Regions from separate parts of the Streptomyces sp. NBC_00690 genome, predicted to be linked through region 3. Evidence: riboswitches for the same ligand, from Rfam matches in the RefSeq annotation. Region 3 holds a riboswitch; each other region holds the start of a gene.
The links. Region 3 has a riboswitch for cyclic di-AMP ahead of OID54_RS36540 (transglycosylase SLT domain-containing protein). Riboswitches for the same ligand answer to the same signal wherever they lie in the genome.
Positions count from the first base shown of each region.

Region 1 (4,072 bases), 1.4 Mb from region 3:
GGGGGCGAGAGCGGGCTACAGGGGCAGCAGGTCGGGGCGCTTGGCCTCGATGTGATCGCCCGAGCTCTCGCCGCGGAGCCTGCGGCCGATCCAGGGCGCCAGATGCTCGCGCGCCCAGTAGATGTCGTCCCGCCGCACCTCCAACGTGCCGCGCCGCGGTAGCGGGGGCCAGGGCTGGTCGGGATCGTTGGTGACGTCGAGCCCCAGCACTTGCGCGGCGCGCACCGCGACCCTGGCGTGTCCGTCGGGCGACAGATGCAGCCGGTCGGTGTCCCAGGCACGACGGTCCTGGACTGACTTCAAGGACCACAGGTCGAGTACCGGACAGCCGTGCCGGTCGGCGATCGCCCGGACGTGCGCGGTGTACGTGGCCACCTTGCCCCGCAGATGGCGCAGTACCGGCATCCCCCGGGTGTCGAAACCGGTGGTCACCATGACGGTGCCCACCGCGTTGGCGAGGTCGGCGACCGCCCGTTCCAGTCGCTCGGCGACATCGTCCGGGTCGCTGCCCGGCCGGATGATGTCGTTCCCTCCGGCACAGAACGTCACCAGGTCCGGGGCGAGCTCCTTCGCGCGGGGCACCTGTTCGGCGACGATCTGGTCGAGGAGTCTGCCGCGCACGGCGAGGTTCGCGTAACGGAAGGTGTGTTGCGGCATTCCGTCACCGAGAAGCGCGGCAAATCGATCCGCCCAGCCGATGAAGGTTCCGTCAGGTGCGGGGTCCCCGACCCCTTCTGTGAAGCTGTCGCCGATCGCCGCGTACGACGCGAATGTATTCATGCTCCCTGTTCCCGAATCGCCTGCCACGACCACTCATCTTGTCCTCCGCGATGTGACCTACGCGACCGTAAGGAGGGGTTGACGCCGGGTGATCTATGCCACCAGGAAAAGGGCGCACCCCTGGGAATACACGAAAGCCCCGTTTCACGGCTGCGAAACGGGGACTTCCTCGTGCTGGTGGCCGTGGATCGCGGACGACCTCCGGCACCGGGTCAGGGCGACTCGGTCAGAGCGAGACGCCGTGCTGACGCAGGTACGACACCGGGTCGACGTCGGAGCCGTAGCCGGGGCTGGTGCGGATCTCGAAGTGGAGGTGCGGACCACTGGAGTTACCGGTGGAACCGACCGCACCGATCTGCTGCCCACCGCTCACACTCTGCCCCGAGGAGACCGAGAGGGAGGACAGGTGGGCGTACTGGGAGTACTTGCCGTCGGTGTGCTGGATGACGACCTCGTTGCCGTAGGCGCCGCTCCAGCCTGCGGAGACGACGGTGCCGGGGCCGACCGAGCGCACGGTGGTGCCGGTGGGGGCAGCGAAGTCGATGCCGGTGTGGTAGCCGCTGGACCACATGGCGCCCGAGACCTTGTAGGAGGTGCTGACGCCGACCGCGGAGAGCGGGCTGGCCCAGCCGGAGCCGGTGGCCTCGCTGGCGGACTCGGCGGCGGTGGAGGTCTGGGCGGCGGACGACTGGGCGGCCGGAGCCTCATCGTCCTTCTTGACCTCGGTCTCGACCTTGGCGGGACGCTCCTGCTTCGGCTCGACCTTGGCCGGGCGCTCCTGCTTCGGCTCGGCGGCGGCCTTGGGCTTCGCCGGCGCGGCGGGCTTGCTCTCAGCCGTCTTCGACTCGGACGTCTTGGACTCCGATGTCTTGGACTCGGCGGCGGACGCGCCACCGATGGTGAGCTTGAGGCCGGGGTGGATCAGCGAGGGGTTCTCGCCGACCGCGGCACGGTTGTCGGCGTAGAGCTGCTGCCAGCCACCGTCGACCCGGTGCTCCTGCGCGATCTTGGACAGGTAGTCGCCCGCGACGACCCGGTAGGTGACCTGGGTGGCCACCCGCTCGGCGGGCGCCGTCGCAGGTGCGGTGGTGGCGGCCGAGGCGACCACGGGGGCCGCGACGGGTGCGGTCTGCTCGGCGGCGAAGGCGTTCGTGGCGCCCATCAAGGGAAGGGCGATGGCTGCGCCACCGGTGCCGGCGGCAACGATTCCCCGGGTGATGGTGCTGGTCCTGGTACGGCGGTGCTTACCCTTTGCGGGCATGGCGCATTTCCTCTCCGGCGCCTACGAGGTGAGCTGTCGGGTTCGAGCTGGAGATGCCCGGCCGCGCTTCTGCGCGACTTCACCCCAAGCCGTCCGGAAATCCGGATCGGCGTACTACCTGGGTCCCCCGCTCCTGCCACGCGTGGATGTGGATGAATTCCGGGCGGCGGCAGGATTAGGCGATCCGTCCGGAGTTCCGTGACCGTAATCGAGCCCTCTTCTGGCAAACAAGCCGGGCCCTTTTCTGATCAATGACTAAGGTCACGACGGGGGGAATTTCCCGTAACACTCCGTGGAAGGCGATGCGACAACTCCCGCCGCCCCGTCGGAAATCCTCTGTGGTACGCCGCAACTGAGGGTCACCACTATGATCCCGCTCACGAGCGGGCCCTCAGCCACTCGACAGGCAGGACATCCAACCACCGAAGTACCCAATTCGGACAGAAGCAGCTCGTGCCTCCATCGCGGGTAATGGGTGGAACAATCGGCCCAAGAGAGATCACACAAAATGATCACCCGATGAGCGGATGTCGTATCGTCGAGAACACGCCAATGTCGGCGAGCCGCGCCGACGGCAGTGACCCTCAGGAGCCTCTGTGACGCAGCAGCTGCCGCCGCAGGTCCCGTCCATCGAGCCGGAACTGACCGGAGTACGAAACTTCCGGGACGTCGGCGGCCTGCCGGCTCTGGACGGACGTCGGGTGCGACATGGGCGGCTGTTCCGCAGCGGTCATCTGGCCCATGCGACCGGAAGCGATGCGGCGTTCCTGTCCTCGCTGGGGCTACACACGATCTTCGACTTCCGCAATGAGGCGGACATGCTGCTCGAAGGCCCGGACATTCCCCTCCAGGGCGTGCGCAACCTCAATCTCCCGCTCAGTGACCCTGCGGACGGCGCGGAGTTCTGGCAGATGGTGCGCGACGGAGACATCGAGCAGTTGCGGTCCATCCTGGGGGACGGCCAGGCCGCGGCACGGATGTCCGACTCCTATCGGATGATCATCACGGAACGCACCGGCGAGCACAGCAGGGTCCTGCACTCCCTCGCCGAGGACAGTGTCCCCGCCCTGATGCACTGCGCTGCGGGCAAGGACCGCGCAGGGCTCTCCATAGCCGTGTCACTGCTGGCGGTCGGCGTGGAGCGGGACGCGATCGAGGCGGACTACCTCAAGTCCAACGATCCGCACCGGCGGTACCGGGTGCACCGCAGTGATGCCTCACCGGCCGGGATGTCGCCCGAGGTGATGGAACTGCTCAGCCCGCTCTTCGACGCGCGCAGGGAGTACCTCCACACCGCGTTCGAGACCATCGACCGGACGTGGGGCGGAACGGAGCGGTACCTCACCGAGGGGCTGGGGATCACTCCCCGGACACGGGAGCAGTTGCGCGACCGACTGCTCGACGAGGTCTGATTCCGAGGGCGGGCGGGCGGACCTGACAGCCGTGGGCGCGGGCCATGACCGGCTTGACGCCCGCGGCGGTCACTGCCGCCCCGTGCAGGCGTCCGCCTCGATGACCGGTCGCTACTTGGCGCCCATCTCGAAGAGGAGATAGAGGAAGCCGGCGAACACATGGCCGGCGATCAGATAGGCAAAGAGGCGCACCCAGATGCCACGGGGGAACCGTCCGTTCTCCTTGCCCTTCCTGACCGCTGCGGCGTTGTCGGTCACCGAGGTGCTCTCGGGTGCGACGGTGTTCTCAGGTGCGGTGGGGTTCTCTGACATGGCGGTCCTCTCGACTTCCGGTCTTGTTGGGCTCGTCCCGCGTGCTGGGGATCGCTCCGGGCGGGCGCTCGGCTGGATCAGACGTGCGGATAGAGGTCGGGACTCTGGAGCAGGGTGTGGACGAACAGCATCTCCGCGCCTTCACGGGTGGCCGCTGCGATCCGGTGGGGAGTGAGCGAGTCGTAGTGTGCGCTGTCTCCCGGTCCCAGTTCGTGGACGGCTTCCCCGAGGCTGAGTCGAAGTCGCCCGTCCAGGACGTACAGCCATTCCTCGCCCGGGTGGACCCGCACCAGTTCCCCCTGGGCGC
Region 1 is NZ_CP109009.1:7,234,634-7,238,705, reverse strand. Features, by position in the region: gene OID54_RS31530 (SGNH/GDSL hydrolase family protein) at 16-780, opposite strand; gene OID54_RS31525 (LysM peptidoglycan-binding domain-containing M23 family metallopeptidase) at 1,007-2,041, opposite strand; cyclic di-AMP (ydaO/yuaA leader) riboswitch at 2,045-2,217, opposite strand; gene OID54_RS31520 (tyrosine-protein phosphatase) at 2,638-3,453, shown strand; gene OID54_RS31515 (DUF6126 family protein) at 3,565-3,765, opposite strand; gene OID54_RS31510 (XRE family transcriptional regulator) at 3,843-4,072, opposite strand, start outside.
Region 1: another riboswitch for cyclic di-AMP. It lies ahead of OID54_RS31525 (LysM peptidoglycan-binding domain-containing M23 family metallopeptidase); the one in region 3 lies ahead of OID54_RS36540 (transglycosylase SLT domain-containing protein).

Region 2 (4,072 bases), 3.3 Mb from region 3:
GGCCCGGGTGGCCCGGGTCGTGGCGACGCCCCTGGTGATCGGCTCGATGATCGGCTCGGCGATGGACTCGGTGATGGACGTGACGGCCGCCGCTCGTGGTGTGCCGTGCCCCGCGGCCCGGTCGACGCGCAGGGCGTAGCGGGCGCCGAGGAGTTGTTGGGCGGCTGTGAGCTTGTGTTGGACGGTTGCCTTGTGCCGTGCCTGTTCGTCCTGGTGGGTGCGGAGCGCGATGGCGGTGCGTTTGCCCTGCTTCCGTAGTGTCGCCAGACGCTTTGCCTGCTGCTCGGCCGAGGCGACCGTGGCGGCCCGACGGTCGCCGATGTGTGCGGCGAAGGCCGTCCGCCGCAAATACTCGTCCGGGGTCGAGGTGAAGGCGACCTCCAGGCCGGGTGCGCTGCCCCCGGCCCGGTACTGGGCGGCGGCGATGGAACCGAGAAGGCGACGCGTGGTGTTGAGCCGCTCCACCTCGCGTACGGCCGCGTCCCGCAACCTGTCGAGTGTGACGCGTTCCCGGGCTGCCGCCTCACGAGCCCGGTCATGCTGCTCCGCCGCGGCCTTGGCCTCCCGCTGGAGACCGTCGACCTCGGCCTTGATCTGTGTGGGGGTGGGTGCGGGGGCGGCCTGTGCGGTGCCTTGGAATGCGGTGGCGGTCGCAGTTCCGACGAGTGCGAGAGCGCTGGCCGTGCGGACGGCCGAGCCGGCGAGCGGGTACTGCCGGGACTTTCGGGGCTTGCGGTGCTGATGATGCGCGGCCACGAGAGCGTCCACGTCCTTCCGTGAAGCCGGTTGGGGGGAACCGGAGGCGGGAGGTCGCCTGGGCCAGGACCGTATGCCTGAGATGGCGGTAGTGGAGTGCTATCGACCGAATGTGGTGGAAGGTGTACAGCTCGCGTTGATTTCTGAAGGGGTTCCCGCGGGAGGTGTGACCCACTTCGTACCCCTGTGACCGATGCGGCGAATGAGGCACACCTGGCCTGAGGGTGGTGATATGGGGAGGGTTAGGCTCCGCCCCATGGAAGCACTCATCAATGTCTTCGTGGCGCTGCACATCATCGGCATCGCTTCTCTGCTGGGCGGATTTCTGACGCAGATGAAGGCGATATCTGCCGGTACTGCCCGTTTCAACCCGGCCATGCTGCACGGGGCGCTGACGATGCTGGTCACCGGCGTCGCACTGGTGGGCCTCAACCAGGCCGACGACCAGACGGTGAACAACATCAAGATCGGCATCAAGATGGCGGTGCTGGTCGTGATCCTGGGCCTGGTGTACGTCAAGCGGGACGAGGAGAATGTCGAGAAGGGGCTGTTCGCCGCGGTCGGTGGACTGACGGTCGCGAACATCTTCATCGCCACCGTCTGGACCTGACGCCCACGACAGGACGGTCCCATCGCGCCGCCCGGCCCGCCCGCCCCGTGGGGCCGACCCGAAGGTCGATCCGTACGGGGCGAACAGACTGGTCCACGAGGTGTGTTCAGCCGGGACTGCGCGCTGAGGGGGAGTCCGCACGGGGCGGAGCCGTCAGATGTCAGGCAGGTCGGACGATCCCCCGGATCGGCATCGTGTAGATCGACTCCTCACGCACTTCCACATGGTTGTCCACGCCCGGTTGCGGCGCGTGGATCATTCTGTCGCCGCCGATAGAGATGCCGACATGGCTGCTGTCGTCATAGAAGAAGACCAGGTCACCGGGGCGTAGCCCGCCCATGTCCACCTGCCGCCCGGCATGCGCCTGCTCCCGGGCGGTACGAGGGAGATCCACCCCGGCCGCCCTCCAGGCCGCCCGTGTCAGCCCCGAGCAGTCATAAGAACGCGGCCCCGTCGCACCCCGCACATAGGGCTTCCCCAACTGGGCCCGGACGAAGGCGAGCACCCCTTCGGCAAGAGCCGCGCCCCAGGGCGAGCCCGGATGCTTCTGGCGCTCCCGCTCCAGCCGCTTCAGTTCCGCCTCCTCCGCGGCCCGGGCCATCGCCGTGTGTCTGGCCTCCTCCTGGGTGATCCGCCATGCCTCGGCCGCCATCTCCTGCTCGACGGCCGCGAATCGCGCTCTGGCCTCCGCATCTCCCCGCCACAGCACGGAGCGCGCCTGGATCAGCTTCGACTGCACCTGCTGCTTTCCCGTGCGGAGGAAGCTCGGCGAGCGGGGGAGCGAAGTGGGCCTACCCGCCTCGGACGGTGGTTCGGCGAATGCGGCTCGCTGAACCGCTCGATCGGCGATTGCGCCGTGTTGGGCGTTGACCGCCGCCTTCAGCGGCGCTCTCCGATCGTCTTCGGGCGGGGTACCGCCCGGGGCGGTCGGCTCCTCGGTCGGGGCCGACGGCTTCGCGCGAGGCTGTTCCTCCGAGGATCCCAGGGCTCTGCCCGTCTGCCTGAGGCGTTCCGCGCGTCGGGCGTAGGCGGACCGCAACTCCTCGACCTCGCGGCGCTCTTCGGCGGCTGCCTGCTGGGCTGCTCCCCGCGGCGGCGTCCCTGTACCGGCCTTCCGGTACAGGGCGCCGATCTTCTGTTGGACTTCCTCCACGGAGGGCGTCCGGTCATCCGCCGCCTGTGCGTCCTGCGCCGGGAGGAGTCCGACGGACGCGATGGCCGCCGTGGTGAGTCCCACGGCAGGTGAGGGATTTGCTTTGCGACTTCGGGCCTTGCGATGCGACACCAAGGGCCGGCATCTCCTTCTTCCGTAGGCCGCCTACCGGGTTAGCTGTCGGGTTCGGGCGGACGGAAGAGCCCTACGGGCCTGCGCACGAACAGGCCCGATTCACCCCGGTGCTGCACGGTGGTTCCCCGGTTCCCGTCTCCCATGGGGGTGGAGACCGAATTCGGCGTGGCTGCCCGATCGGCGTGGGTCGCCGCAGTGGTGCGGGCTGCCTGAGCCAGCACGCTAGCCAAACCGTGTGGCTGCTGTGAAGATTGGTGTTCGATTTGTCCGATACATTTTCGTGACCTTTTCATTCGGTGTGCCGTCGAGCTCGGATGATTACCTTTCGCATCTGTACGAGTTCCACGTGTGACCGAACCTGGCCTTCTGTGGCATTTGCGCAGGCTGCCGTGCTCCGACCAGCGGCCGGATCAGGCCAGGGCACCCGCTGACGTGCTCGGGAGCAGTTCAAGCCGAACCGCCTAGGCTGCCGGGGCGTTCGGCGAGTCCCTCGATTCCCCGGTCAGCCCGCTGGTTCCTCGGGATGCCCCTCGGCCAGTCCTTCCTCGTCCAAGGTCCACCAGCGGGTGATCCCCAACTCCTGGAGGAACGCCCGGTCATGACTGGCGACGATCAACGCGCCGCGATAGCCGGCCAGCGCCTGGGTGAGCTGGGTGACGCTGGCCAGGTCCAGGCTGTTCGTGGGCTCGTCGAGCATGAGCAACTGCGGAGCGGGGTCGGCCAGGAGGAGTGCGGCCAACGTGGCACGGAACCGCTCACCCCCGGAGAGCGTTCCCACCCGCTGTTCGGCCCGGGCTCCACGGAAGAGGAATCGAGCCAGTTGGGCCCGGATCTCGTTGTCGTTCGCGGTGGGAGCCAACCGGGTCACGTTCTGGGCGATCGTGCGGTCGTCGTCGAGGACGTCCAGGCGCTGCGGCAGATACCGCATCGGTACGCGTACGGACACCGCGTCCGACGCCCCGTCCCCGACCGGGGCGAGCCGCCCGCTGATGGTGCGCAACAGCGTCGTCTTCCCCGCGCCGTTGCCGCCGAGCAGGGCGATGCGCTGCGGTCCGTGGACATCCACGGTGTCGATGACCGCACCCGTACGCAGTTGTACGCTCCGCAGACTCAGCACCGCGCGCCCCGGGTGCACGGTCGTGGCGGGCAGGTCGAGTCGAAGGGGCGCCTCCTCGCGCACCAGCGCCTCTGCCCGGTCCAACCGCTCGCGCGCCGCAGTCAGCCGTTCCTCGTGGACACCGCGCTCCTTTCCCGCTGCGACCTGGGCCGAGCGCTTCTTCACCTGCATCGTCGTCTTGTCCAGCCGGTTGTCCGCGTACATCTTCTTCCCGTACCGGACGCTGCGGGCCTGCCGGGTCTGCGCCAGGTCCAGTTCCTTCTTCTCCCGTGCGACCTGCGCTTCGGCCGCCTGTACTGAA
Region 2 is NZ_CP109009.1:5,282,530-5,286,601, forward strand. Features, by position in the region: gene OID54_RS23150 (C40 family peptidase) at 1-756, opposite strand, end outside; gene OID54_RS23155 (hypothetical protein) at 1,013-1,366, shown strand; gene OID54_RS23160 (C40 family peptidase) at 1,527-2,603, opposite strand; cyclic di-AMP (ydaO/yuaA leader) riboswitch at 2,666-2,830, opposite strand; gene OID54_RS23165 (ABC-F family ATP-binding cassette domain-containing protein) at 3,157-4,072, opposite strand, start outside.
Region 2: another riboswitch for cyclic di-AMP. It lies ahead of OID54_RS23160 (C40 family peptidase); the one in region 3 lies ahead of OID54_RS36540 (transglycosylase SLT domain-containing protein).

Region 3 (4,072 bases):
GTACCGGGCTGCCGGCCGCCGTCCGGTTGACAGTCCACAGCGGGGGGCTGCTCCTGCCGTCGTTGGGGCGTGCCCGATTCCCCCTGGCATCCGACGGCGAACCGGCCCTGGTGTCGACCACATCCGGTTCGCCGACGGTTCAGTGCGGCGCCACGACGGTGCGGATCCCCAGGGAACGGTCCGACCACGCCCTCGCACACGAGGATGCCGACATGCCCTGGCTGCCCCTGCGTGAACTTCTCGCTCCGGCCGACGATCCGGCACTCCTGCTGGACGACCTCGATCCGCACCTTCTTCCCGGCGGTGGGCATCCAGGGAGGTTGACCGTGTGTCAGTGGCAGCGGTGGCGGTGTGTCTTCGAAGAGGCGTGGCAACTCCTGCACACCGTTCATCCGGGGCAGGCGGTCGAGGCCCGATCTGCATACCGTGCGATCGTGCCGACCGGGGCACCCACCGACCGCAATATCTCCAGCAGTTCGGACGAGGCGTTCGGTTGCTCGGTTCTCTCGGTCCCGCGTTCGCCCCTCGATCTGGCCCTGGCGCTGGTGCACGAACTCCAGCACAACAAGCTCAGCGCACTCACGCACCTGGTCGATCTCGTCGTACGGGAATCCGGCGCACTCTTCTACGCGCCCTGGCGCGAGGACCCCCGCCCCCCGGGCGGCCTCTTGCACGGTGTGTACGCACACATGGGAGTGGCCCAGTTCTGGCGACGGCAGCGCCGGGCGTCGAAGGACGGAGCTACCGCCTGGCGGGCCGTGGTGGAGTTCGCGCGGTGGCGGGACGCAGCCAAGGAGGCCAACGAGACGCTGTTGGCGGGCGGATGTCTCACCGAAGCCGGACGGAGATTCGCCGAGCAGATGCGCAGCACACTTGCGGAACTGGCCCAGGAGCCGGTGCCCCGTGCGGCGACGGCACGGGCGAAGGAACTCGGTGACGAGCACCGGGATCGCTGGCTCCTTGACCACGGTGCGCGATGGTGAGTACTGCGGACTTCACTGCCCGGCGGCCAACTCATGGTGCCTGTACCGGCAGGTGACTGCTCATACGGGTCGTGGGAGTCGGCGCGGGAAACGCAGTGAGGCCCTGGAACCCCGTCGCAAGACGGGGTTCCAGGGCCTCAGCTGAGCATTACATGCTATGAGCTGATGAAGCCTCAATGGGCGACCTAGTAGGCACCGAAGACATTGTCGATCGAACCGTATCGGTCAGCTGCGTAGTTGCACGCGGCTGTGATGTTGGCGACCGGGTCATAGCTGTTCGTCGAAGTTCCGGGAACGTGGTAGGCGCGGAACGTCGGGTCAATGACCTGGAGGAGACCCTTGGAAGGGGTTCCGGCTATCGCGTTGGAGTCCCAGTTGTTGATCGCCAGGGGGTTGCCCGACGATTCGCGAATGATGTTCCGGTGAATTCCATCGTAGGTTCCCGGAATGCCGTGCTCGGCCATGACGGCAAGGGATTCCTTGATCCAGCCGTCGAGGTTGTTGGCATAGGTCACAGCCGCGGCCGGGGCGCTGTACGCCACGGGCTCGGCAGCGATCGTGGCCGTCTTGGCGGTGCTTTCCGGGGCCTTGGTGCCGGCCTTGCCAAGAGAGAGCTTGAGACCGGGGTGGATCAGCGAAGGATCGTCGCCGACGGCCTCGCGGTTCTGCTCGTACAGGCTCTCCCAGCCGCCGCTCAGCTGGTGGTCCGCCGCGATCTGGGAGAGGGAGTCACCCGTGACCACGGAGTATGTCTTGGCGGTGTCCTGCTTGCTGACCTGCTGCTGGGCGATGACTGCCGGGGCGGCCTTGGTGCTGGTCGGCTGGGCCGCGTGGGCGGTGGCCGTTCCCAGGGCGGGGATGGCGAGCAGGGCCCCGCTTGCCCCAAGGACCATGAGGCTCTTGGCGATTGAACTGTTCTGCGGGCGGCGGTGCTTACCGAATGCAGGCATGGCGAATTTCCTCTCCGTCGCCTGCGAGGTGAGCTGTCGGATTCGGGCTGGAGATGCCCGGTCGCACACTGTGCGACTTCACCCCAAGCCGTTCCATTGCTGGACGGCGACTTACCTGGTTCCCCCGCTCCTGCCATACGTGAGTGAGTGGGATTTGTTGGACGGTGGCAGGATTCGGCGGTCCGTCCGGATTCGAGGATGACCGTAGACGAGAGAACGGGAATGGAACAAGACTCGAATTCCGTTCGGATGGCTATTGGATCATTTCCTGTCTCGGAGCTCTCCCTTTCGGGATTTCGCTCGGATGCTCAACTTTCGTTCTGTGAAGGCGTTGTGGGGTTGCTCGGAAAGATCAATTCTTTGCCCTGCGTGACCCAAGTCACGCAATTTCTCGTTACCTGATAGAGATGATCCTTTGCGGGGCTTCCTCTTTTTGTGTAGCGAAAACCCCTAAATGGGCAATTCGGACTTAATGGGGCAGCCTTGTGGCGCCGTGCGGGTGCGGCGTCGTGGCGGCGGGGGCTGGGGGAGGGGTACGCCAGCGGCCAAACTCGATCCGTCGGGAAGTGTCGACGTCGCTCGGCAGGTGTCGTGCAGTCGCCTGTCGGGGCGGGTGAGGGCCGATGGCCCATGGGGGGAATCCCGCCCCATCTGTCGGACGGGGCGGGAGCAGGTGCGGGCGGGCGGTGCCGGCAGGTGATCTGGGTGCCCAGATGGCCGAGCGGACCGATTCTCCGGTGGTGTGGGCGTTGAACTGTCGGTAGCCCTCGCGGCCTGCTATCCCTCCGAGTGCTCGGTTCGAAGATCGGCGTCCATGGTGGCCCTCAGTTGAGCGAGGATGCCTTGGAGTCGGTCGAGCAGCTCGGGCGGGTGCTCGGCCAGGATGGCGTCCTGTCGTGAGTTCACGGACTCGAAGAACGACCGGGCGAGCTCCTTCGCCTGGGCGCTGGAGCGCAGAGTGACGATGCGGCGGTCGCTGTGCTCGCGGGAGCGCGAGATGTAGCCCGCGCGTTCCAGACGGTTCAGCAGGGTGGTCATGGCGCCCGATGTCAGGGAAATGCGCCTGCTGAGCAGGGCGGGAGACAGTGGTGTGCCGGACTCCTCGGCCGAGGCGATCTCCAGCAGGGCGAAGGCGTCCGTGGAGTGCACGCCCAACGTCACGGCGAAGCGTCGGCCGAGTTCGGTGAAGCTCGCGCCGTAGGCGCGGAGCTCTTCCGCCAGTCGTTCCCGTTGGGCCGCGACACCGTCGGGCGTCATCGACTCCTCCATCGAGGCGCCTCCTCTACTTCCTCGCGCCGACGATCCATGACGACGCATTGACAACCTATCGTCGATCACATTACCTTCACCGCGAAGTTACTTTACGGTGGAGGTATCTAGTGGTTGCTCCTTCTTCCCCCGCCCGGCGTTGGCTCGGTCTAATCGCCATCGCGGCCGGTGTGGCCCTCATCGTGGTCGACACCACGATCGTCAATGTGATCGTCCCGCCGATGATCGAGGACATCGGCATCAGCTCGGTCCAGGTGCAGTGGATCCAGGAGTCCTACGCGATCGTCCTCGCGGCGCTGCTCCTGCTGGCGGGGCGTTTCGCCGATCTCCTGGGTGCGCGCCGCGTCTTCATCGCAGGCGTGGCGGTGTTCGGCGCCACCAGCGTGGTGGCGGGGCTGGCGCCCACCGGTGAATGGCTGATCCTGGCCCGATTCCTCCAAGGGGTCGGCGCGGCCATGATCCTGCCGACCTCCTTGGCCCTGCTGAACGCCACCTTCACGGGCAAGGAACGTGGGCAGGCATTCGCCGTCTGGGGGTCGACCATCGGCGCCGCCGCCGCACTCGGCCCGCTGTTGGGCGGATGGCTCGCCGAGCACGCCTCGTGGAGGTGGGCGTTCGGCATCAACGTCCCCCTCTCGGCACTGATCGTGGCGGGTGCCTTCGCCTGGCTCGCCCCCTCGCCGAGCAGCCGTGGCCGGGTGGACGCGGTGAGTGGAGTGCTGTCCGTACTCGGAGTCGGGCTGTTGGCCTTTGGGCTCGTCGAAGGGCGGACCTACGGCTGGATCACCACCATCCGACCGCTGGAGGTGTGGGGGTTCTCGTGGTCCGGCGGCCCCTCGCCCGTGCTGCTGGCGCTGGGGCTCTCGGTTC
Region 3 is NZ_CP109009.1:8,604,993-8,609,064, forward strand. Features, by position in the region: gene OID54_RS36535 (HEXXH motif domain-containing protein) at 1-983, shown strand, start outside; gene OID54_RS36540 (transglycosylase SLT domain-containing protein) at 1,169-1,933, opposite strand; cyclic di-AMP (ydaO/yuaA leader) riboswitch at 1,937-2,093, opposite strand; gene OID54_RS36545 (MarR family winged helix-turn-helix transcriptional regulator) at 2,711-3,202, opposite strand; gene OID54_RS36550 (MFS transporter) at 3,313-4,072, shown strand, end outside.

Region 4 (4,072 bases), 2.1 Mb from region 3:
GGACTCGTCCGAGACCTGTTCGTAGAAGCTGACCAAACGGTCCGCGTCCTCGGTGGTGATGGGTCTGATGCGCGCTGTGGCGCCATCACGCAGCACCACATCCGCTTCCCAGTGATCGGGGTACGCGTGCTCGGGCGTGGTCTGCATGCCGAAAGCCTAAAGCGCGCCGACCGATCGTGAGGGCTACCCGGCACAGTCCGCGGGGGCGGACCGTCGGGGGTGCGCGACCGGGAGGCATCCGGCCCGGGGCGGGCGATGCCCCACCTGCGAAGAGCCGAAGGGCGGTGGCGGCGCGCACGTCGGGGCCCGGTCGTGGATTCGCCCAGCGAGGGGAGGCTCCCCGCAGTTGTGGAAGATCAACATTCAGGAGGCGCTGAGCAGTGCGAATGAACGGGATTTATCCCGCCCTGTGCCGCTGACCTGGGGGCACGCGCCACAGGTCGGGATGCCGGCTCCCGGAGGGACCAGCGTGAGAGACTGGTCTAGACAACCGTTGAATTCGAAGGGCAACACCATGGCTGAGCGCCGCGTCAACGTCGGCTGGGCCGAGGGCCTTCACGCCCGTCCCGCCTCCATCTTCGTCCGTGCCGCCACGGCCTCCGGCGTCCCCGTGACGATCGCCAAGGTCGATGACACCCCGGTCAATGCCGCCTCCATGCTCGCCGTCCTCGGGCTGGGCGCGCAGGGCGGCGAGGAGATCGTCCTCGCTTCCGACGCACCCGGCGCTGACGAAGCGCTCGACCGACTGGCGAAGCTGGTGGCCGAGGGCCTGGACGAGCTTCCCGAGACGGTCTGACCCGGCACTCGTCCGAACCCCCGGCGCTCGCGGGTCAGGCACCCCACCGGACCGACGCACTCCGCGGACGACCCTCCGCGGTACCGACCCCTTGGCGACACCGGCCCTCAGGGTCGGACGCAACAAAGCCGCGGCATCCCCGGATCGGGGAGGCCGCGGCTTTCTGTGCTTGTGGATGCCTTGAGACATCAGATCCAGCCGAGGGCTCAGGGCCCCGTGGGATTCCGTCGGTAGGCGCTGGCGCCTACCTCGCCCGCACTGACGACCGCTCGCCGGCCGCCAGCGCGGCCCGGTTCAGATCTTCACACCGTGGGCGCGCAGATACGCGAGCGGATTGACGTCCGACCCGTAGTCCGCGCTCGTCCGGGCCTCGAAGTGCAGATGCGCCCCCGTGGAATTGCCGGTGGAGCCGGCGCGGCCGAGTTGGTCACCCGGCATCACGCTCCGACCGACGGAGACACTCAGCGACGACAAGTGCCCGTACTGCGTGTACGAACCGTCGTTCATCTTGAGGACGACGTTGTAGCCGTACGCCCCGCCCCAGCCCGCTTCGACGACCGTGCCCGCGCCCACCGCCACCACCGGGGTCCCCGTGGAGGCGTGGAAGTCGATGCCGGAGTGGCTGCCGGATGACCACTGCGAGCCACCCGCACGGTAGTCCGTGGTGACGTGGGATCCGGCGATCGGCAGCCGGTAGGCGTTCAAGCGCTGGCGCTCGGCCTCACGGGCCGCACGCTCCTTGGCCTCGCGTATCTCGTTGGCGCGGGCCTCGGCCTTGCGCCGGGCCTCCGCAGCCGCCTCCATCCGGGCCAGTGCCTCGCGCTTTTGGATGACGGCCTGGTCGGCGACCTCGTCCGACAAGGACTGCGCGGACAGCATCTGGGCCGTCAGGGTGTGCTGGGTACGCGCCGTCTGAACGATGGTCGAGCCGGTCACGGCCGCATCCATCGTCACCGGGGTGGCACCCGCGGTGGTGCCTTCAGCGCTCTCGGTGCTATCGGGGCTATCGGGGGTGGCGACCGAGCCGGCATCGGCGGCAAAGCTGTCATCGGTGGCCAGGGCCGGACCTGCCAGGGTCCCGACGACTCCGGTGGTGGCGAGGGCCGCGGCGGAGGCGAATCCCGCACTCGTACGCGTCTTGCGGCCCGGGGCACGGTGTCTCCCGGTGGAACGGGCGAGCGCCATGTAGAGGCTGGTCCTTTCCTTCCTTCTCGCCTACCGGGTTAGCTGACGGGTTCGGAGCAGGAAGGTCTCCTACGAGTCCCTCCGCACGGTGGCGAAGGCACCCGATTCACCCCAAGGGACCTGGGTCCCCGGCTCCCCAGACTCGCGTCTGACGGGGACTCGGCGATGACTGTCCGTGCCGCGGATGCGGCGTACTGCCCGCGAACAGCCGCACTGACGCTAAGCGGACGGACCGCCAGGCGCCAAACAGACCGGCATTTTTGTTGCCCACGCCACAGTCGAGACGGTGGCCTTCCCCGTAAAACGGACAGGTTTCCTTCCTGTTCGGGTCGCTCGCACTCCCGGGACACGGCGGGGCCCCGGCGCCAGCTGGCTACCGGGGCCCTGCAGCAGACGGCAGGCCGTCCGACCGGAAGCGGTCAATCAGCCCGCCACCACGGTCACTTCTCCGATGCCGAGAGCCCGCACCGGCTCCTCGATCTGCGCGGCATCGCCCACCAGGACCGTGACCAGCCGGTCCTGGGGGAAGGCGTTGACCACGGCGGCGGTCGCCTCCACGGTGCCCGTCTGGGCGAGCCGCAGATACAACTGGGCCTGGTAGTCATCCGCGAGGTGCTGCTCCACCTGGTCGGCGAGCGTGCTCGCCACGGAAGCCGCGGTCTCGTACTTCAGCGGAGCCACCCCGACCAGGTTCTGGACGGCGACATCGCGCTCGGCGTCCGTCAGGCCCTCGGCAGCGAGGGTGCGCAGCACCTTCCACAGATCGTCGAGCGCCGGCCCGGTGTTGGGCGTGTCCACCGAGCCGCTGATGCCCAGCAGGGACGCACCCGTCCCGTCGGCGGTCGACCGCAGGACCTGCCCGAAGGCCCTGACGCCGTACGTGTAGCCCTTCTCCTCCCGCAGCACCCGGTCCAGGCGCGAGGTGAGGGTGCCGCCCAGGCAGTACGTACCGAGGACCTGCGCCGGCCACACCCGGTCGTGCCGGTCCGCGCCGACCCGGCCGATCAGCAGTTGCGTCTGCACGGCACCGGGCCGGTCCACGATGACGACCCGGCCGCGGTCATCGCCGGTGATCGCGGGGACGGGACGGGGCGCGCCGCTGTCGCCCGACCAGTCGCCGAGGGTTTCGGCGAGCACGGCGTCGACATCGACGTCGGTGAGGTCACCGACGACCACCGCGGTGGCGGTGGCGGGTCGCACGTGCGCATCGAAGAAGGCGCGCACGGCCGCGGAGTCGATCCGGGAGACCGTCTCCTCGGTGCCGAGCCGAGGACGCGAGATGCGCAGCGTGGCCGGGAAGAGCTGCTTGTACAGCTCCTTGGCCGCCCGTCGGCCCGGGTTGGCCGACTCGTGCGGGATCTCGTCCAGGCGGTTGCGTACCAGCCGCTCGATCTCGCTGTCGGCGAACGCAGGCGCGCGCAGGGCCTCCGCGAGCAGCCCCAGCGCCTTCAGCAACCGGGACACGGGCACTTCCAGGGAAACCCGGACCCCGGCGTGGTCCGCGTGGGCGTCCAGCGTGGCGCCGCAGCGCTCCAACTCGGCCGCGAACTCCTCGGCCGAACGCTTGTCGGTGCCCTCCGACAGGGCGCGCGCCATGATGGTGGCCACGCCGTCCAGGCCCTCGGGCTCGGCGTCCAGCGGTGCGACGAGGGAGATCTCCACGGCCACGACCTGCTGGCCGGGGCGGTGGCAGCGAAGCACGGTCAGACCGTTGGGCAGGGTCCCCCGGTCGGGAGCGGGGAAGGCCCAGGGCCTGGCCTCGCCCGGCTGGGGCTGCGGGTGGAACTCCATGGTGGTCAGCGCCTGCGCTGCATCGGTCACTGGTCCGCCCCCTCTTCTGCGTCGTTCTGCTCGTCCGCGGCGTCCTGCTCCGCGGACACCGGTTCGTACACCAGCACCGCCCTGTTGTCCGGGCGCAGTCGGGCCTTGGCGATCGCCTGCACCTCGTCAGCGGTGACGCTCAGGACGCGGTCCACGGCCGTCAGCGCCAGCTGGGGGTCGCCGAAGAGCACCGCGTACCGGCACAGTTCATCGGCACGGCCGGCGACGGTGGAGAGGCGGTCCAGCCATTCGCGCTCCAGCTGGGCCTGA
Region 4 is NZ_CP109009.1:6,461,744-6,465,815, reverse strand. Features, by position in the region: gene OID54_RS28350 (bifunctional acetate--CoA ligase family protein/GNAT family N-acetyltransferase) at 1-147, opposite strand, end outside; gene OID54_RS28345 (HPr family phosphocarrier protein) at 515-796, shown strand; gene OID54_RS28340 (M23 family metallopeptidase) at 1,091-1,981, opposite strand; cyclic di-AMP (ydaO/yuaA leader) riboswitch at 1,994-2,156, opposite strand; gene OID54_RS28335 (M16 family metallopeptidase) at 2,405-3,772, opposite strand; gene OID54_RS28330 (M16 family metallopeptidase) at 3,799-4,072, opposite strand, start outside.
Region 4: another riboswitch for cyclic di-AMP. It lies ahead of OID54_RS28340 (M23 family metallopeptidase); the one in region 3 lies ahead of OID54_RS36540 (transglycosylase SLT domain-containing protein).